2 regions of the Edwardsiella piscicida genome follow, and region 2 is predicted to be linked to the other one. Evidence: predicted binding sites of a transcription regulator. Region 2 holds the regulator's gene; the other holds the start of a gene.
The links. Region 2 encodes Fur, which represses iron uptake genes when iron is present. Its sites were predicted from a motif close to ATAATAATGAGAACNACTATCAA; they were not measured.
Positions count from the first base shown of each region.

Region 1: a site for Fur is predicted at 2,440-2,462, ahead of L1P05_RS07245 (TonB-dependent hemoglobin/transferrin/lactoferrin family receptor). Genes of this name have one in related genera too.

Region 1 is NZ_CP090968.1:1,588,228-1,599,000, reverse strand. It holds gene gapA (glyceraldehyde-3-phosphate dehydrogenase) at 108-1,103, shown strand; gene L1P05_RS07250 (D-hexose-6-phosphate mutarotase) at 1,209-2,093, shown strand; gene L1P05_RS07245 (TonB-dependent hemoglobin/transferrin/lactoferrin family receptor) at 2,503-4,758, shown strand; gene L1P05_RS07240 (MipA/OmpV family protein) at 4,817-5,569, opposite strand; gene L1P05_RS07235 (PrkA family serine protein kinase) at 5,939-7,873, shown strand; gene L1P05_RS07230 (YeaH/YhbH family protein) at 7,931-9,202, shown strand; gene L1P05_RS07225 (ABC transporter ATP-binding protein/permease) at 9,388-10,773, shown strand, end outside.
Region 2 is NZ_CP090968.1:2,737,446-2,748,218, reverse strand. It holds gene L1P05_RS12500 (beta-N-acetylhexosaminidase) at 1-2,182, shown strand, start outside; gene fur (ferric iron uptake transcriptional regulator) at 2,396-2,845, opposite strand; gene fldA (flavodoxin FldA) at 3,121-3,648, opposite strand; gene ybfE (LexA regulated protein) at 3,832-4,110, opposite strand; gene L1P05_RS12480 (alpha/beta fold hydrolase) at 4,324-5,112, opposite strand; gene seqA (replication initiation negative regulator SeqA) at 5,386-5,925, shown strand; gene pgm (phosphoglucomutase (alpha-D-glucose-1,6-bisphosphate-dependent)) at 5,955-7,595, shown strand; gene kdpE (two-component system response regulator KdpE) at 7,676-8,365, opposite strand; gene kdpD (two-component system sensor histidine kinase KdpD) at 8,362-10,773, opposite strand, start outside.

The DNA.
Region 1 (10,773 bases), 1.1 Mb from region 2:
GGCTTTGACGTATAGCAACAATTGACACGATTCCGCTTGACGCTCCATAAGGTTTTTGTAATTTTACAGGCAACCTTTTATTCACTAACCAATAGCTGGTGGAATATATGACTATCAAAGTAGGTATCAACGGTTTTGGCCGTATCGGCCGTATTGTTTTCCGTGCTGCTCAGGAACGTTCTGACATCGAAATCGTTGGCATCAACGATCTGCTGGATGCCAACTACATGGCATACATGCTGAAGTACGACTCTACTCACGGTCGTTTCAACGGCACTGTTGAAGTGAAAGATGGCCACCTGATCGTTAACGGTAAAAAAATCCGTGTTACCGCTGAAAGAGATCCGGCTAACCTGAAGTGGAACGAAATCGGCGTTGACGTTGTTGCCGAAGCGACCGGTCTGTTCCTGACCGACGAAACCGCGCGTAAGCACATCGCCGCCGGTGCCAAGAAAGTCGTCATGACTGGCCCGTCTAAAGATGCTACCCCGATGTTCGTTATGGGCGTAAACCACAAGAACTACGCTGGCCAGGAGATCGTTTCCAACGCATCCTGCACCACCAACTGCCTGGCTCCGCTGGCTAAAGTCCTGAACGACAACTTCGGCATCGTTGAAGCGCTGATGACCACCGTTCACGCTACCACCGCGACCCAGAAAACTGTCGACGGCCCGTCCATGAAAGATTGGCGCGGCGGCCGCGGCGCTAGCCAGAACATCATCCCGTCCTCTACCGGTGCAGCCAAGGCCGTTGGCAAGGTCATCCCGGAGCTGAACGGCAAACTGACCGGTATGGCTTTCCGCGTTCCGACCCCGAACGTCTCCGTTGTTGACCTGACTGCTCGCCTGGCCAAGCCGGCGACCTATCAGCAGATCTGTGACGTGATGAAGGCCGCTTCTGAAGGCGAAATGAAAGGCGTTCTGGGCTACACCGACGAAGCCGTCGTTTCTACCGACTTCAACGGCGAAGTATGCACCTCCGTGTTTGATGCCGACGCCGGTATCTCTCTGAACGACAACTTCGTGAAACTGGTTTCTTGGTATGACAACGAAACTGGCTACTCCAACAAAGTTCTGGATCTGATCGCACACATCTCTAAGTAAGTGCGCATTGTGATCCCGTGATAAAAGGGCGACACTCGGTGTCGCCCTTTTTATTTTGTGTCTGCGGCAGCGCCTTCACCGAGGAGCCTTACCATGTCCCAGAGCATGTCCGAAAAGATTTTTTCCTTACCGGTCGAACGACAGATCACCCCTTACATCAGCCTGCGCCAGCTGGATGCGTTGCCCATCGTGGTGGTCAACCACCCGCGGCTGCGGGCCGCCGTCGCCCTGCAGGGCGCCCACCTGCTGCTGTGGCAGCCCAGCGGCGAAAAACCGACGCTGTGGCTCTCGCCGGACTCCGCCTTTCAACCGGGCGAACCGATCCGCGGCGGTGTGCCCATCTGCTGGCCCTGGTTTGGCCCGGCCCAGCAGGAGGGCTATCCGGCACACGGCTTCGCCCGCAACCTGCCCTGGACCCTCAGCGCGCATGATGAAGACGCGCAGGGCGTAACCCTGACCCTCACCCTGAAAGAGAGCGACGCCTCGCGTAAATACTGGCCTCATGACTTTAGCCTGACGGCCCGCTATCGCCTCAGCGACCACTGCAGTATGGAGCTCGAAGCCTATGGCGACTACCGCTGCCAGGCCGCGCTGCACACCTACTTCAATATCGCCGATATTAACGCCGTCTCCGTCTCTGGGCTGGGGGAACCCTATCTGGATAAAGTCAACGGCGGCGCCGAGGCTATCCAGCAGGGAGCGCTGACCTTCAGCGCGCGTACCGACCGCGTCTATACCGCGCCGGAGCCATTCAGCGTCATTCACGATCGCGGCTTCCAGCGCAGCATCGAGATCCACCACCACCATCACAGCGACGTCGTCGCCTGGAACCCGTGGCGTGAGATTGCCGCTGCCATGGCCGATATGCCCAATGACGGCTATCACACTATGGTGTGCGTTGAGACCGCCCGCGTCAGTCAACCGCTGCAGGTCAGCAGCGGCTGCCCTGCCCGCCTGGCCGCCACGCTGCGCCTGCGCCCGCAGCGCTGATACGCATCAACCGGCTCTCCGCTGCACGGGAGCCGGGATTTCCCTAGGCCGCGTCAATCGTATTGGTGCCAGCGCACGCGGCGCAGCCGTAGCGCCTTCCCCTCCCCGCTCACCCGCTCTGGTAGTCACCTTATCCACCGACATCCCTCTCATCGCGGCCGACATCCTCTTGACTTGCCGACGACGACACCGCCCAGCCTCACGGCGGTCCTATCCGACGCTATACGCGCATGGGCGGCCCTGCGTCACCGTGGCGATGCGCTCAACGCCGCACCAACGGCGCGCTATGCCCGGTCATCTCCACGCCGCGTCCACGCCGCACGCATGTCGCGTAAACACGCATTGCTTGAAAATAATTATCATTATCAATTAATATGTATGACCTTTTAGATGCTTCTGGGTTATGTATATGATAAAGAAAATACTTTTTACTACGCTGCTCCCCCTCAGCGCGCCCCTCATCGCACAGACGGCGGGATCGGAGAAAAAAGATGCCGAGGATATCGTCTATGTCATCGAAAAGCAGGAGGAGAAAATTAATGAGACGACGCTCTCACAAAATGAGATAGAGAATCAGCTGATTTTCGATATGCAGGATATTGTTCGCCATCTTCCCGGCGTCGGCGTCTCCAGCGATGGACGCTTTGGCAATAATGGATATAGCATGCGAGGCGTTGATAAGGATCGCGTGGCCATCGCCGTCGATGGTATCCCACAGGGCGAAACCTTCGATAACCTCATTTACAAGGGGTACGGCTATTTTAACGGCAGCATCAACAATATCGAAACTGACCATCTGAAAACCGTACTGATCGCCAAGGGGGCCGACTCGTTATTTATGGGCAGCGGCGCCTTGGGCGGCAGCGTGCAGTATGTCAGCAAAGATCCCGGCGATCTGATTAGGTCGGGCAATAGCGGCTTGGTTTCCCGCAGCGCCTATAGCTCCAAAAATGATGAAAAAATGCAGACCCTCGGGGGCGCGTTCAGCACGGATATTATCGAAGGCATGTTGCTTTACACCTACCGCAGCGGTCATGAAACCGACAACTTCCGCCATGAAAACGATGTGTTTGGCCGCGCTCGTGGAACGCCCGATCCGCAGGATAAAAAGCGCCACTCGCTCCTCTCAAAGGTCAACCTCATGCTAGGCGACGCGCACACCCTCAGCGCCACCGTCGAATATGCCAAGGAAAAGACCTATACCGATGAGAAGTCGTGGCACCTCTTCTCTGCATATCACCGTACCGGTAACGACCTCTCGGAAAAAAGGCGCTACAGCATTTCTGATACCTGGCAGCCCGGCGCCTATATCGACACGGTCAAAACCGAATTTAACTGGCAAAAAATCGCGCAGACCGCCTTTAGCACGATCTATGAAGACTTTGATCAGGGATATTATGGCGATATTTTTGAAGAGAAAAACCGTAGGCTGACCCAATATGGCCGCTACTTGAATAACGAAATCTCGTTCAACAACTGGTCGTTACTGGCTACGCGCCATCATATGACCCTGCGTACCCAGTATGCCACGAAGCGCTTTGATAATGTCAATGCGGACACGACCTGGCTGGGCAACCCCAAGCAACCCTACCGGGACGATCAAAAGATCATCCGACCGGTCTCTAGCCGCGATATCAATGCCACCGTCGTCGATGAAATCGCGCTGCCCGGCAGTCAGCTCAGCCTCATCGCCGGAGCCCGCTATGATAGCGTCGCACATAAGCCCGACGCAGGCCCGTTATCCCTGGCGAAAGACAGCGACCCTCAGCCCAACCGCTACTCTGCCCTTTCATGGGCGCTGACCGCCAACTACGCAATAACCCCCCGCTATACGTTGCAGTATAAAATAGGCAAGGGCTTCCGCATTCCTACGGCACAGGAGCTTTATTTCGATTATGGCGATAGCATCGCGGCTAACCGCGTTGAGCCGAATCCCAATTTAAAACAGGAGCAAGGCCTGAGTAACGAAATCGCGCTCAGCTATCAGGGCGATATCGTACAGAATAAGATCAACGCCTATTACACCAAATACACGGACTTTATCGATCTCAAGCAGACGGAGAAACAGGTTCCCAATCCTTGGTTCAATCCCTCAAATCCATCACGCTGGAACAAACCGACCCTTCCACAAAACCACCTGCAATATACAAACGTCGCCTCGGCCTATGTCTGGGGGCTTGAGCTGACAAACGAATTCCACTTCGCCAAAGCGCTCGGTGGGCAGGATAACTACAGCTTACGCAATAGCCTGAGCTACGCCCGAGGGAAAGATGCCAGCGGAAACGCATTGCTATCTATTCAACCTTTTAAATGGGTTTCTTCGTTAGCCTATCGGCATCCCTCCGAGCGATATGGTGCGGAGCTCTTTATGACCTATGCGGCGAAAAAGACGGAGAGCCAGGCTATTCACAATGGACGCGCCTGGCCATACCTGAGCGCGAGCTATGTTGTCTTTGATACCACCGCCTATTATAACGTCAGTGAAAATATCTCACTGCGCGCCGGCGTGTTTAATATGTTAAATAGAAAATATAGCACTTGGGATACTCTGCGCAGCCTACCGGAGTTCGGCACGACCAATCAGATAGATAGCGATAGAGCTGGCCTACGGCGCTTCACTGCACCGGGGCGAAACGTCGCCGCTGATATTTCATTCTACTTCTAACGCGAGAGCAGGGTCGCCAAAGCGACCCTGCTGATAGTAACGCGATGCACGGCAGCGATTAGAAACGGTAGGTCACGCCAGACCACAGCATGCCGGTATAGCTCTTCGCGATCATCGGGCTGTCCTTGATTTGGCTGCTCAGCTGCACGAAGCGGCCGGCGAAGAATGCATTCCAGTCGGCATTGATGCGATAGTACGTGGTCAGCTCCAGATAGGGTGACCAGCTGTTTTCCGGGCTGTACTGCTGCAGGCTGCTGCGACGCGCCTCGCTGTCGGACACGCCAAAGTAGTAGCTGTTCTGATTAGCGCTGTTCCAGGTCACGCCGACGCCGGGGGTAAAGCTCCAGTCCCCGTGGTGCAGGGTGTACAGGTAGGCCAGATCGCCCACCAGGCCATTGCTGTTATCCAGAATATCGCCAACGAAGGAGGCGCGCAGCGTTCCCCACGCTTCGTGGTGGCTATAGCTCAAGCCGGCCATCACGGTCGCGTAGCGGTTATTCAGGCGCTTCATCCGCCAGTCATCGCTGTCGCTGGCGCGAAAGCGCCATGGCGAATAGAACGCGGTGGCGCTCAGCTGATCCTGCTGATCCTTCCACAGATAGTAGCCGGCGGTCAGACTGTGAAAATAGAAGCTGTCGCTGTCATAGTTCACCATCGGCACAGGATAAACGCGGTCGTTATCACCACGGTAGGGATCCGGGGCGACCAGAGCGGAGGCACCGATAGACCATGTGCCCGCGTGGGCCGCGGCAGTAACCAGCAGGGCCAGTGAGCCCAGCGCAGAGAGCGTACGTTTTTTCACCGTTAACATCTTCCAATACAGAATAAAAATATGTCGGATGATTATACTCAGCAAGTGGTTAATCGCATCATCTTTTACCTGAAAAACAGTTAACATGCCACTTTTCATCCTATTCTACTCCCCACTCCCCGCGCGACCGCCGAACGCGGATATCCTGCGCCGCCGCATCACCGTGTCTAAACTGAGTGCTTGAAATGCCATGGGAAAAAAGCCATGAGCGGCGGGCAAATTCCAGGATGCCAACTAAGCTTGATCTCAGGGGGAGACTACGGTCGGCCTGCCATGTGCGGATGCCCCGGCGCAACAACGCGTTTTCGCGCGACCGCAGCGACGCGGCATTCTCCTTAACCTGTGCTGAAAAAAAGGACGGGCATCGCTATGAACATATTTGACCAATATCGCCAGCGCTATGAAGCGGCCAAGGATGAGGAGTTCACGCTACAGGCATTCCTCACCCTCTGTCGCCAGGATCGCAGCGCCTATGCCAATGCGGCAGAGCGTCTGCTGCAGGCCATCGGCCAGCCCGACATGATCGATACGGCGCAGGACCCCTGCCTCTCCCGCCTGTTCTCCAACCGCGTCATCGCCCGCTACCCCGCCTTTGCCGAATTCTATGGCATGGAGGAGGCCATTGAGCAAATCGTGGCCTACCTGCGCCACGCGGCGCAGGGGCTGGAGGAGAAGAAACAGATCCTCTATCTGCTGGGGCCGGTCGGCGGCGGCAAGTCCTCTTTAGCCGAGCGACTGAAGGCGCTGATGCAGTACGTTCCCATCTACGTTCTGAGCGCCAACGGTGAGCGGAGCCCGGTCAACGACCATCCCCTGTGCCTGTTCGATACCCATGAGGATGGCGCTATCCTCAGCCAGGAGTACGGCATCCCGCCGCGCTATCTGGGAACCATCATGTCGCCGTGGGCCGCCAAGCGTCTGCGTGAGTTCGGCGGTGACATCACCCAGTTCCGGGTCGTCAAAGTGTGGCCGTCGATCCTGCAGCAAATTGCGATCGCCAAGACCGAGCCGGGCGACGAAAACAACCAAGATATCTCCGCGCTGGTCGGTAAGGTGGACATTCGCAAGCTGGAACACTACGCCCAGAACGATCCCGATGCCTATGGCTATTCCGGCGCGCTGTGCCGGGCCAACCAGGGGATCATGGAGTTTGTGGAGATGTTCAAGGCGCCGATCAAGGTGCTACATCCGCTGCTGACCGCCACCCAGGAGGGGAACTATAACGGCACCGAAGGGATCTCGGCCCTGCCCTTCAGCGGCATCATTCTGGCGCACTCCAACGAATCGGAGTGGGTGCAGTTCCGTAATAACAAGAACAATGAGGCCTTTCTCGACCGCGTCTATATCGTGAAGGTCCCCTACTGCCTGCGGGTATCGGAAGAGATTAAGATCTATGACAAGCTGCTGCGCAACAGCGAACTGGCGCTGGCACCCTGCGCTCCGGGTACCCTGGAGACACTGGCCAGCTTCAGCGTGCTGTCGCGTCTGAAAACGCCAGAAAACTCCAGCCTGTTCTCCAAGATGCGCGTCTATGATGGCGAAAGTCTGAAGGACACCGATCCCAAGGCCAAGTCCTACCAGGAGTATCGCGACTATGCCGGAGTCGATGAGGGGATGAACGGCCTCTCCACCCGCTTCGCCTTTAAGATCCTCTCCAAGGTCTTCAACTTTGATCATGCCGAGGTCGCCGCCAACCCGGTACACCTGTTCTACGTCCTGGAACAGCAGATTGAGCGCGAGCAGTTCCCCCAGGAAACTGGGGAAAAATACCTTGAGTACCTGAAAGGCTACCTGATCCCCAAATACGTCGAGTTTATCGGCAAAGAGATCCAGACGGCCTATCTGGAATCCTATTCCGAGTATGGTCAGAATATCTTTGACCGCTACATCACCTATGCCGACTTCTGGATCCAGGATCAGGAGTACCGCGACCCGGATACCGGACAGCTATTTGACCGCGAGTCGCTCAACGCCGAACTGGAGAAAATCGAAAAGCCGGCTGGGATCAGCAATCCAAAAGATTTCCGTAACGAAATCGTCAACTTCGTACTGCGCGCCCGCGCGCACCACAGCGGCCACAATCCTAACTGGACCAGCTATGAGAAGCTGCGTACCGTTATCGAGAAGAAGATGTTCTCCAACACCGAAGAGCTGCTGCCGGTGATCTCGTTCAACGCCAAAACGTCCAGCGAGGAGCAGAAGAAGCACGATGACTTCGTGCACCGCATGATGGAGAAGGGCTATACCCGCAAGCAGGTCCGCCTGCTGTGCGAGTGGTATCTGCGGGTTCGTAAATCATCCTGATGACCCGCTCCGGGCGGCGCTTCGCCGCCCTTTCCACTTGGCAGACTGGGAGGCGCCATGGCCTACTTCATCGATCGCCGCCTGAACGGCAAGAATAAGAGCGCGGTAAACCGCCAGCGGTTCCTGCGCCGCTACAAATCGCAGATCAAACAATCGGTCGCGGATGCCATCCACCGCCGCTCGGTCTCTGACGTAGAGAGCGGCGAATCGGTCACGATTCCACGCGACGATATCAGCGAACCGCTGTTTCAGCAGGGGAGCGGCGGCGAACGCCACCGGGTTCACCCCGGCAACGACCACTTTGTCCCCCATGACCACATCGAGCGCCAGCAGGGCGGCGGCGCCGGCGGCGGCAGCGGTGATGCCGGCAACGGCGAGGGGGGGCAGGATGACTTTGTTTTCCAGATCTCCAAGGACGAGTATCTGGATCTGCTGTTTGAGGACCTGGCCCTGCCCAACCTGCGCCACAGTCACTATCAGCAGCTGACCGAATTCAAAACCCACCGCGCCGGCTACACCGCCAGCGGCGTTCCGGCCAACATCAGCGTCGTGCGCTCCCTGCGAAACTCGCTGGCGCGGCGTACCGCCATGAGCGCCGCCAAGCGGCGCGCGCTGCATCAGCTGGAACAGCAGCTCGACGCGCTGCAGCACAGCGAACCGGCGCAGCCGCTGGAGACCCTGCGGCTACGCAACGAGATCGAGACGCTGCGCCAGCGTATTGCTCGGGTGCCGTTTATCGACAGTATCGATCTGCGCTACAAAAACTACGAGCGGCGCCCCGAGCCCTCCAGCCAAGCGGTCATGTTCTGCCTGATGGACGTCTCCGGCTCCATGGATCAGGCCACCAAAGAGATGGCCAAGCGCTTCTATTTACTGCTGTACCTGTTCCTGAGCCGCAACTACAAGAATATCGAGGTGGTCTATATTCGTCACCACACCCAGGCCAAAGAGGTCGACGAGCAAGAGTTTTTCTACTCTCAGGAGACCGGCGGCACCATCGTCTCCAGCGCGCTGAAGCTGATGGATGAGATCGTCCGCGCCCGTTACGATCCCGCTCAGTGGAACATCTATGCCGCCCAGGCCTCCGACGGCGACAACTGGGCCGATGACTCCCCCCTGTGCCAGCAGCTGCTCACCACCCGGCTGCTGCCGCTGGTACGCTACTATTGCTATATCGAAATCACCCGCCGCGCCCACCAGACCCTATGGCGAGAGTATGAGGGGCTGAGCCAGCGCTGCGACAACTTTGCCATGCAGCATATCCGGGAGCCGCAGGACATCTACCCGGTCTTTCGGGAGCTGTTCGCCCGTCAGGTCGCCTCCCGCTGATCCCCCGCCGCCGCACAGGGCGGCGGGAACCGTCCCGATAATCGCCCGCCATTCGACGACGGGGTATCCTAAACGTTCGGCATATCATTAAATTACTTTACAATTGGCCACAGAACGTTTGTCATGTCCCGTGGCCTAAACGGACACCCCTTTTTATTATTTTCATGCTGTAGGAAAGTCATCGCATGCATTTCACCCAAAAAGCCACCCACTGGCGGGAAGTGTGGCAGCTGATCAGGCCCTACTGGGTTTCAGAAGAAAAAGTCAGCGCCTGGACCCGTCTGCTCGCCATCGTCGTCCTGACCCTGGCCGCGGTGTACCTCAATGTCCTGTTTAACGAGTGGAACCGGGTATTCTACGATGCCCTGCAAAACCGGAACTATGCGGTATTCAAGGCGCAGCTGATCCGCTTTAGCTATCTGGCGTTTATCTACATCGCGATCGCCATCTTCCGCATTTACCTGACCCAGGGGCTGCAGATGCTGTGGCGCCAATGGATGACCCGGCGCTATATGGATAAATGGCTGGGACACCAAGCCTATTATCACACGGAAATGCAGCAGTCGATCGATAACCCCGACCAGCGTATCGCTCAGGATCTCAACGCGTTGACCAGCGGCACGCTCTCCCTGACGCTGGGGCTGCTCTCCAGCCTGGTGACCCTGTTCTCCTTCGTCGCGATCCTGTGGTCGGTCTCCGGCTCGCTTTCACTGATGATCGCCGGCCATGCGCTGGAGATCCCCGGTTACATGGTGTGGTTTGCCCTGCTGTATGCCGGGCTCGGCTCCATGATGATCTGGCTGGTGGGCCGCCCGCTGGTCGATCTCTCCTTCGATCAGGAGCGCTTTGAGGCAAACTTCCGCTTTGGTCTGATCCGGATCCGCCATAACGCCGACCCCATCGCGCTGTATCACGGTGAACCGCAGGAGCGCCAGCAGCTGGACGGCCAGTTTCAGAATATCCGCCGTAACTGGTGGAGCATCATGCGTCTGACCCGACGCCTCAACTTCGCCAGCAACTTTTACGGCCAGTTCGCCATCATCTTCCCGATTCTGGTGGCCGCGCCGCGCTATTTTGCCAACGCTATCCAGCTGGGCACCCTGATGCAGATCTCCTCGGCCTTCGGCCAGGTGCAGGGGGCGCTATCCTGGTTTATCAACGCGTTTGACGATCTGGCCTCCTGGAAAGCCTGCGTAAACCGTCTGGCCGGATTCAATAAGGCGGTGGAAGAGATTAACGCCCACCCCGGCGGCATCCGCCATGGACAAACCGCGGGCGCCGACGAGGCGCTCACGATCAAGGCGCTGACCCTGCAGCTTCACCAAGGACGTACGCTGTTTAACGATGTCAGTCTGCAAGTGCAGCGCGGCGATCGCGTGCTGATCACCGGCCCCTCCGGCTGCGGTAAGTCGACTCTGCTGCGCGCCATCGCCGGCGTCTGGCCCTACGGCCACGGCGAGATCCTACGTCCGGATGAAACGACGCTGCGCACCCTGTTCCTGCCGCAGCGCAGCTACCTGCCGATAGGCAGCCTGCGTGAGGCCATCTGCTACCCCTACAGCGCGACCACC
Region 2 (10,773 bases):
CACCGATACCGAAGATCTGCGTCAGTTCGTGACGCCGTTTGCGGGCGACCTGTGGAAGCGTATCAAGGACGATAAAAACGTTCTGATGACGCCGGAGAACCGCTTTGCCAAGAACGCCGATGTGAAGACCCTGTCGGCGGCCAGCCTGCGCGGCCAGATCATGCCGACGCCGCTGAAGCTGAAAGTGCATCAGCAGGACGCCGATCTGGCGCGCGGCGTTAGCCTGGATCTGACGGTGCTGAACACCGCCAGCGCCGATGTTATCAAGCAGCGTCTGGGCCAGCTGGGCGTGAAGCAGGCCCAGAAGGGCTACCCGATCAAGACGCAGATCGCCACTAAAGCCTTTAAAGGCGATATGGCGGTACCGGGCGCGTACCAGCTGAAGATCGGCACCAAGGGCGCGGAGGTGACCGGTTACGATCAGGCCGGGGTGTTCTACGGTCTGCAGTCTATCCTGTCGCTGCTGCCGGCCAACGGCAGCGCTAAGATAGCCACGCTGGACGCCGAAGATGCGCCGCGCTTCCAGTACCGCGGCATTGAGCTGGACGTGGGCCGTAACTTCCACTCCCTGGCCGCTGTCGAGCGCCTGCTGGATCAGATGGCGGCGTACAAGCTGAACAAGTTCCACTTCCATCTGACCGACGATGAGGGCTGGCGTATTGAGATCCCGGGCCTGCCGGAGCTGACCGAAGTCGGCGGCAAGCGCTGTCATGACCTGAGCGAGCAGCAGTGCCTGCTGCCGCAGCTGGGCTCTGGCCCGGACAGCAACAACAACGGCAGCGGCTACTTTACCCGCGCCGACTATATCAAGCTGCTGAAGTATGCCCAGGCGCGCCACATTGAGGTGATCCCCGAGATCGACATGCCGGCCCACGCCCGTGCGGCGGTGGTGGCGATGGAGGCGCGTTACAACAAGCTGAAGGCCGCCGGTAACGAGAAGGGCGCCAACGAGTACCGCCTGCTGGATCCGACCGATGACTCTAACACCACCTCGGTGCAGTTCTACGATCGTCACAGCTACCTCAACCCGTGCCTGGACTCCTCCAAGCGCTTTGTCGACAAAGTGATTGGCGAGATGGCCCAGATGCACCGCGAAGCCGGTCAGCCGCTCACCACCTGGCACTTTGGCGGCGATGAGGCGAAGAACATCCGCTTAGGGCCGGGCTATACCGACGTGAACAAGCCGGAGCCGGGCAAGGGGATGATCGACCTGAGCAAAGAGGACAAGCCGTGGGCGAAGTCTCAGATGTGCCAGGCGATGATCAAAGAGGGCAAGGTTGCCGACATGGAGCACCTGCCGAGCTACTTCGCGGTCGAAGTCAGCAAGATGGTCAAGGACCACGGCATCGGCAAGATGCAGGCCTGGCAGGATGGCCTGAAGGATGCCAAGGATGCCAAGGCATTTGCGACGCCGCGCGTCGGGGTTAACTTCTGGGATACCCTGTACTGGGGTGGCTTTGACTCGGCCAACGACTGGGCCAATAAAGGCTATGAGGTGGTGATCTCCAACCCGGATTACGTCTATATGGACTTCCCGTACGAGGTCAATCCGCAGGAGAACGGCTACTACTGGGGCACCCGCTTCAGCGATGAGCGCAAGATCTTTGCCTTCGCGCCGGACAACCTGCCGCAGAACGCCGAAACGTCGGTCGATCGCGACGGTAACTACTTCAGCGCCAAGAGCGACAAGCCGTGGCCGGGCGCCTATGGCCTCTCTGCTCAGCTGTGGAGCGAAGTGGTGCGTACCGATGAGATGATGGAGTACAAGATCTATCCGCGCATCATGGCCGTCGCTGAGCGTGCGTGGCATCAGGCGGGCTGGGAACAGCCGTATCAGGCCGGGCGTGAATACAAGGGCGGCGAAACCCACCTGGTCGATCAGCAGGCCCTGCTGCAGGACTGGCAGCGCTTTGCCAACCTGATGGGGCAGCGTGAGCTGGCCAAGATGGACAAGTCTGGCGTGGCCTACCGCGTACCGCAGCCGGGTGCCCGCGTCGTGAACGGCACGCTGGAGACCAACGTTGCGATGCCGGGCCTGATCGTGGAGTACTCCGTCGACGGCGGTAAGCAGTGGCAGCGCTATGATGCCAAGGCGAAGCCGAGCGTGAACGGTGAGGTACAGGTGCGTACCGCATCGCCGGACGGCAAGCGCTTTAGCCGCGTGGAGTCCGTCAAGTCCTGACGGGGCATTACCCTCATTTTCCCCCGCCCCGCGCGGGGGCCTTAGGATGAGCGTCCGCGGCGCGGCCTCATCCTCTCCCTCTTCCGGTTTCGATCTGAGTAGTAGTGAGCAGTAATTGCCCTCGGTCTCTGAGGGCTTTTTTTTGTTCGTCGGCGCGCGGGTAAAAAAAACGGCCCCGATGGGCCGCTTCGCTGACGCTGGAGGTCGGGCCGCTTAGGCCTTTTCGTCGTGCAGGGCCTCATCGCTGCGGCAGTCGCCCTCGGCGCAGTGGCCGTAGAGATACAGGCTGTGGTTGGTCAGCTGGATGCCGTGTTTTTTGGCGATTTCACGCTGACGCTTCTCGATGGACTCATCGCTGAACTCGATGACCTTGCCGCAGTCCAGGCAGATCAGGTGATCGTGGTGGTGCTGTTGGGTCAGCTCAAAGACCGATTTACCGCCCTCAAAGTTATGGCGGGTAACGATGCCGGCATCGTCAAACTGGTTGAGCACGCGGTATACGGTCGCCAGACCGATCTCCTCGCCCATGTCGATCAGCTTCTTGTACAAGTCTTCAGCACTGACGTGATGGCACGTAGGATCTTGCAGTACTTCCAGAATCTTGAGACGGGGAAGCGTGACTTTCAGGCCAGCTTTCTTTAACGCGGTGTTGTTGTCAGTCATTCGGATTCTGTCCTGTCACAGCGCCCGGCAGCGCCCTGGGGCCGTTACCGAACGGAAAATAATAGTGAGATTCATTATAAGGCCGATATCCCTAAATGGGAACCGTGGCGCGGCGTGGTCAGCGCGGGGTGTCTGCGGCGCAGATCTGATATAACTCGCGAATAATGAGGAAGATAGAAACAAATGACGCAGCGAACTGCGCACTATCGTTTTTATTGATGGCTGAAATACCTGCCGGCTATTAAACGGGGATCCGCGCCGGCAGGCGATAGGCATTAGCCCAGGATATCGGCCAGATGCATCTCTGCGCTGAGCTGCTTGACCCAGGCGTCTACGCGCTCGGCGGTCAGCTCTGGCTGGCGATCCTCATCGATGGCCAGGCCGACGAAGGTGTTGCTGTCGACCAGCGCCTTGGAGGCTTCAAAGTGGTATCCGGCGGTCGGCCAGTGGCCGACGATGGTCGCGCCGCGCGCTTCAACCAGCTCGCGGATGGTGCCCATTGCATCGCAGAAGTACTCGGCATAGTCTTCCTGATCGCCGCAGCCGAACAGCGCTACCAGCTTACCGGAGAAGTCGATCTCCTCCAGGGAGGGGAAGAAGTCATCCCAGTCGCACTGCGCTTCGCCGTAGTACCAGGTGGGGATACCCAGCAGAAGAATATCAAACGCCTCAAGGTCTTCCTTGCTGCTCTTGGCAATGTCATGAACTTCAGCAACGTCTTTACCCAGTTGCTTCTGGATCATCTTAGCAATGTTTTCCGTGTTGCCGGTGTCGCTGCCAAAGAAAATACCTACGATTGCCATATCGCGAATTTACCTTTTATCTCAGAAATTAAATCAGGCTGTGCCCCGACCGCCGCGGGCGACGGACGGGATAGGCGCTGAGCCCAACGGGGCGCGGTCACACACCCAGCCTACCTACCAGTCGAATACTATAACATCTTTGGCGTCGCGGCTTTATCGTCATTGTGCGCTGCGCCGGGCGGGTCAGGTATCCAGCGGTAGCTGACTGAGCAGCATCTGCTCGATCAGCTCGCTGCGGCTGATGTTGCGCTCCTGCGCCAGACGGTTGAGGAGATCGACCGCCTCTTCATTCATCTTCAGCTCGACGCGACGCAGCCCTTTAACCCGATCGCGCCGCAGCTGGTTACGCTTGTTAATCCGCAGCTGCTCTTCCCGGGAAAGCGGGTTGGTTTTGGGACGACCTGGACGACGTTCTTCCGCGAACAGATCGAGCGTCGTGCGGTCCGTTTGTTCTTTGGCCATATTCAGGTAGCGGTACTGCAAGGAGAAGGGAGCACGGGAACCCCGGACTCCGATTAACATATATACGGGATTTCCCCCGACGGCACCGTACGGGGACGCGCCGCCCATTTTAGCGCGCCATCATACCCCAGGGAGTGGAGCAGCGACAATCCCTTATCGGCGTCGGCGCGCGTTCCCGCACCGACGCGGGTTCGATCCGCGGCGCTCGGATCTTTATGCCGCGGCGCCGGAGGGGGTATCGAGAAAGCGGCGCACCGCGCGCAGGACGTTATCTGGCTGTTCAGCGTGCAGCCAGTGGCCGCTGCCGCTGACCACGTGGGCGCGGGCGCGGGGAAACTGGCGGGCGATCGCCTCTCGATAGTCATCGAGAATATAGGGTGAGTTCGCGCCCTTGATGAACAGCGTCTCCCCCAGATGAGGCGCCTGCGGCTGCCAGCCGAGGATCTGCGGGTAATGCTGCTGCAGGGCCGCGAGATTAAAGCGCCAGCGTCCCTGGTGAAAGGACTTGAGCAGAAATTGCACCACCCCCTCCTGCTGCAGAAAGCGGCGCAGGATCTGCGCGGCCTGCGGGCGCGTCGGCACCGCCGCCGTCTGCACCGCGTTCAGGGCGGCAAAGACCGCGTCGTGACGGCGGGTGGGATAGGCCACCGGCGCCATATCCAGCACCACCAGGCGGCGTAGACGCTGCGGGGCGAGCGCCGCCAGACGCATCGCCGCTTTGCCGCCCATGGAGTGGCCCATGATGTCCAGCGGCGCCAGGTTGTAGGCGTCGATCAGCGCGATGAGATCCCCGGCGAGCAGATCATAGTCCATCTCGGGGGTATGGGGGGATTGGCCGTGGTTGCGCAGATCGACCAGCAGCACGTCGCGCTGGGCGTTGAGCGCACGGGCGAGCTGGCCCAGGTTGTCCAGCGAACCGAACAGGCCGTGGATCAGCAGCAGCGGCGGCTGGCTCGGCGGCTGCGGCGCCCGCAGCAGCAGATGATTCAGGGTCAGGATCATGGTGAGATAAATTGTTCAGCTAATGTTATGTACAGGTTACCACGGCGGCGGCGACGTGTCCGCCGGCCGAGCGCCTGCGCAGGGGCCGGCGAGGGTGACCCCCTCGGGCTGGCCGTCAGCGCCGACGCTTAAGCGCCCGCGCCGCGTTGGCGCCGCACCGACGGAGGCGCCAAAATGGACGTTAATCACCCCACCGTGGCGCTAAACGCTATCCGCTCAGGGCGTTTAACCTTATAATCCAATCTGACCAAGTAGCAAAAGTACTGGATAACGATGAAAACGATTGAAGTCGACGAGGAGCTCTACCGCTATATTGCCAGCCACACTCAGCGGATTGGCGAGAGTGCTTCCGACATTCTGCGCCGGCTGCTGAAAGTCGGTATGGAGAGCAAGACGGCCGCCGTCGCTGGCGCGGCGCTTCCTGCGCTGGTAACCCCTCCCGCCGCGGCGGTATCCCGGCCGCAGGATCGCGTGCGCACCATGCGCGAACTGCTGCTGTCGGATGAGTATGCTGAACAGAACAGGGCGGTCAGTCGCTTTATGCTGATTCTGACCACGCTGTACGCCATTGACGCCGATGGGTTTGCGGCGGCAACGGATGCCCTGCACGGGCGCACCCGCGTCTACTTTGCCGGCGATCGCAATACGCTGCTGCAGAGTGGCAATCACACCAAGCCCAAGCAGGTACCCGGCACCCCTTATTGGGTGATCACCAATACCAACTCAGGCCGCAAGCGCGCGATGATCGAACACATCATGCTGGCGATGCAGTTCCCCGTGGAGCTGATCGAGAAGGTTTGCGGCACCATTTGATAAATAACAAGCGTTAGGGAGAAGCGCAGATGGCAAATCACCCGCGCGCCGGGCAGCCTGCCCGGCAGAGCGATTTGATCAATGTGGCTCAGCTGGTTGCACAGTATTACAGCCTGCGTCCGCAGGCGGATAATCCGTCCCACGCCGTGAAGTTCGGCACCTCCGGTCACCGCGGCAGCGCGCAGCGCCAAAGCTTCAATGAGGCGCACATTCTGGCGATCGCCCAGGCGATCGCCGAGGTGCGCAAGGCCAACGGCGTCGAGGGGCCCTGCTTTGTCGGTAAAGATACCCATGCGCTCTCTGAGCCGGCCTTCGTCAGCGTGCTGGAGGTGCTGAGCGCCAACGGCGTTGAGGTGGTGGTGCAGGAGAACAATGGCTTTACCCCGACGCCGGCGGTGTCACTCGCCATTCTGACCCATAACCGTCGCGGCGGCGCGCTGGCCGACGGTATCGTGATTACGCCCTCCCATAACCCGCCCGAAGACGGCGGCATCAAATACAACCCGACCAACGGCGGCCCGGCGGATACCAATCTGACCTGCGTTATCGAGCAGCGTGCCAACCAGCTGCTGGCGCAGGATCTGGCCGGCGTGAAGCGTCTGACGCTGGACGCGGCCTGGCGCAGCGGCCATATCCACGCGCGCGACCTGGTGCAGCCCTACGTTGAAGATCTGCGCGATATCGTCGATATGCCGGCGATTCAGCGCGCCGGTCTGAAGCTCGGCGTGGATCCGCTCGGCGGCTCCGGTATCGAATACTGGCAGCGCATCGGTGAGCATTACGGCCTGGATCTGACGCTGGTCAACGACCATATCGATCAGACCTTCCGCTTTATGCATCTGGACCACGACGGCGTGATCCGCATGGATTGCTCCTCGGAGAGCGCCATGGCGGGGCTGCTGGCGCTGCGCGATCGCTTCGACCTGGCCTTTGCCAATGACCCGGACTATGACCGTCACGGCATCGTAACGCCGGCCGGGCTGATGAACCCGAACCACTATCTGGCCGTGGCCATCGACTACCTGTTCCGCCACCGCCCGCAGTGGGGGGCCGAGGTGGCCGTGGGTAAGACGCTGGTCTCCAGCGCGATGATCGATCGGGTGGTTAAGGCGCTGGATCGCCGCCTGGTGGAGGTGCCGGTCGGCTTCAAGTGGTTTGTCGATGGTCTGTTTGACGGCAGCCTTGGCTTTGGCGGCGAAGAGAGCGCCGGGGCATCGTTCCTGCGCTTCAACGGCACGCCGTGGTCTACCGATAAGGATGGCATCATCCTGTGCCTGCTGGCGGCAGAGATCACCGCCCAGACCGGTAAGAACCCGCAGCAGCATTACGATGCGCTGGCGGCGCGCTTTGGCTCCCCGAGCTATAACCGTCTGCAGGCGCCGGCGACCCATGCCCAGAAGGCGGCGCTTTCCCGTCTCTCTCCGGAGATGGTGCAGGCGGACCGGCTGGCGGGGGATCCGATCACCGCCCGTCTGACCCGCGCCCCGGGCAACGACGCGCCGATCGGCGGGCTGAAGATCATGACCGACAACGGCTGGTTCGCCGCGCGTCCGTCCGGCACCGAGGAGGCCTACAAGATCTACTGTGAAAGCTTCCTGGGTGCGGAGCATCGCCAGCGTATCGAGAAAGAGGCGGTTGATATCGTGAGCGCCGTACTGGCTAACGCGTAAACGCGCCATTCCCCTCCGCAACGCCGCGCACTGCGCGGCGTTTTTTATGGGGGAACGCCGGGGAGAAGCGAACTCGTCCTCTACGGCATAAAGCGGTAGCCGACGCCGGTTTCGGTCAGTAGATGGCGCGGACGGGCCGGTTCGGCCTCCAGCTTCTGGCGCAGGTGTCCCATATAGATACGCAGGTAGTGGCTGTGCTCGACGTAGTTGGGTCCCCAGACGCTGCTGAGCAGCTGGCGCTGGGTCAGCACCTTACCGCTGTTGGCGATAAGCTCGGCCAGCAGGCGAAACTCGATCGGCGTGAGGTGCAGCCGCTCGCCGCGCCGGGTGACGCTGCGCGCCAGCAGATCCACCTGGACGTCGGCGAAGCAGACCAGCGGGCTCTCCTGCTGCTGGCGGGTATGGCGCCGCAGCGCCACCCGCACTCGCGCCAGCAGCTCCGCGACGCCGAAGGGTTTGCTCAGAAAATCCTCGGCGCCGGCGTCGAGGGCCTCAACTTTGTCGGCCTCATCGCAGCGCGCCGAGAGCACGATCACCGGAATGGCGCTCCAGCGGCGCAGATCGCGGATAAACTCCACGCCGTCGCCGTCCGGCAGCCCCAGATCGAGGATGATCAGATCCGGCTGGCGGGTTGCGGCCTCGATCAGGCCACGCTGCAGGCCATCGGCGTCCGCGACGCGCCAGCCTTCGTTTTCCAGGGCGGCGCGCACAAAGCGGCGAATAGCCTGTTCGTCTTCGACGATCAGAATAGTGATGGGGGCGGCTGTCACGGGTTGTCTGTCATCTCCTCATCGGTTTCCGGGTCGATCTCCGGCACGGTTTCCAGCGGCAGGGTGAAGTGAAAATGGGCGCCGCCCTGCGGTGGGCTTTCGACCCAGATTCTACCACCGTGTATATCAATAATGGCACGGCAAATCGCTAACCCCAAGCCGACGCCGGGAATGGCGGACTCTTTATCGCCGCGGGTAAACTTGTTGAAGATATGCGGCAGTTGGTCGGCGGGAATCCCCGGCCCGCTGTCGCTGATCTCCACCTCGAGCCCATCGGCGCCGACCCGCGCGCCGATGGCGATGCGGGCCGCGCTGCCGGCGTATTTCCCCGCGTTCTCCAGCAGATTCTGCAGGACGCGCTCGATGAGCGCCCCGTCGCAGTTCACCAGCGGCAGATCCGCCGGCAGGCTGAGGGCGAGGGGATGGCCGGCCAGCATCGGCTCCAGCGTATGGATGGCGCTGCCGACGATCTCCTCCAGCGACTGCCACGCCTTGCGCAGACGGAAGCCGCCGGACTGGATGCGGGCCATGTCCAGCAGGTTGTTGACCAGGCGGGAGGTGTTGAGGATCTGCTGACGGATCTCCTCCGCCTGCGGGGCGTGGGCCGAGCGTTCGCTGGCCAGATCCAGCGTCAGTATCTCCGCCTGCCCGAATAGCACCGTCAGCGGAGTGCGCAGATCGTGAGAGAGGGCGGCCAGCAGCGAGTTGCGCAGCTGCTCTCGCTCGGCCTCCAGACGGGCCGCCGCCGCGCTGTGGGCCAGGTGCAGGCGCTCCAGCGCGTTGGCGATCATGACGGTATAGGTTTGCAGCAGGCGCTGCTGCTCCGGCACCATCAGCTGGCGCAGGTTGGTCGGCTCAATGGCCAGTACGCCAAAGGTGTTCTGGGCGCTGGAGAGCGGCAGCAGCTGATAGGGAACGCCGGGCAGGGTATCGGTGCCGGCGCCGGCGGGCTGGCGGCGATCCAGACACCACTGGGCGATGGCCAGATCGACGTTGGTGACCCCGGCCTCATCGCCGTGGCGGGGACGCAGTAGGCCGTCGCCGTCCGGCAGCAGCAGCGTGGTGCGGGCGCCAAAGCTGTGATTCAGGGAGGCGCAGGCGCTGTGTACCACCGCGTCGTGATTCAACGCGTTGCCCAGCGCCTTGGACATTTCATACATGTGGCGGGCGCGCTGTTCGCGGTAGCGCGCCACCCGCGCCTGATAGCGCATGCCGGCGGTGAGGTTTCCGATCAGAATACCGACGATCAGCATCACGCCAAAGGTGACCAGGTACTGAACATCGCTGACGGCGAAAGACCATTGCGGCTGCACGAAGAACAGATCGAAGCTGGCGACGCTGATGCAGGCGGAGAAAACCGACGGCCAGCGGCCAAAAAACAGCGCCACCACCACCACGCCGAGCAGGTAGACCATCACCAGGTTGACCTGATCGAAGGTGGGCAGCATCAGCTTGCCGCACAGCGAGATCAGCGCGCACAGCGCCGCGGCCACCAGGAACCCCTGGATCTGCACCCGCCACTTTTCGCCGAACGGGCGCGGATCGTTTTCCCGCGGGCCGCTGGGGCGATCCTCGACGGCGACGATCAGCAGGTCGAGGTCGGGGCCCAGGCGGGCCAGACGGTCGACGAAGCTGGCGCCGGGCCAGCGTAGACGCCGGGACTCGCGCTGGCGGCGACCCAGCAGAATTTTGCCCAGATTGTGTTCGCGGGCGTAGCGTAGGATGGCGCGCTCCGGGGCGGGATCGGAGAGGGTGGCCGTCTCCGCCCCCAGCTCCTGCGCCAGGCGCATGCTGCGCAGGATGGTGCGCCGCTCGTTTTCCGGCAGGCGGTGCAGATGCGGCGTCTCCACGTAGACGGCGTGCCAGACGCAGCCCAGTCGACCGGCCAGGCGGGCGGCGGTGCGCACCAGCTTATCATTGTCGGCGTACTGGCCGATGCACAGCAGCAGGGCATCGCGGGTGTGCCAGACCCGGCTGCCGCCGGGGCCGCTGCGAAAGGCGCGCATCTGATCATCGACCCGATCGGCGGTGCGGCGTAGGGCCAGCTCACGCAGGGCGATCAGGTTTCCCTTGCGGAAAAAGTGCTCGATGGCGCGCTCGGCCTGACCCGGAATATAGACCTTGCCCTCCTTGAGACGCTGGCGCAGGTCGTCCGGCGGCAGGTCGACCAGCACGACCTCGCTGGCGGCGTCAAACAGCCGGTCCGGCACCGTTTCGCGCACCTGTACGCCGGTCACGCTGCCAACGATATCGTTCAGGCTCTCCAGATGCTGTACGTTGACGGTGGTCAGCACGTCGATGCCGGCCGACAGCAGCTCCTCGACGTCCTGCCAGCGCTTGGGGTGGCGCGAGCCGGGGGCATTGGTATGCGCCAGCTCATCCATCAGGATCAGCGCCGGGGCGCGCGC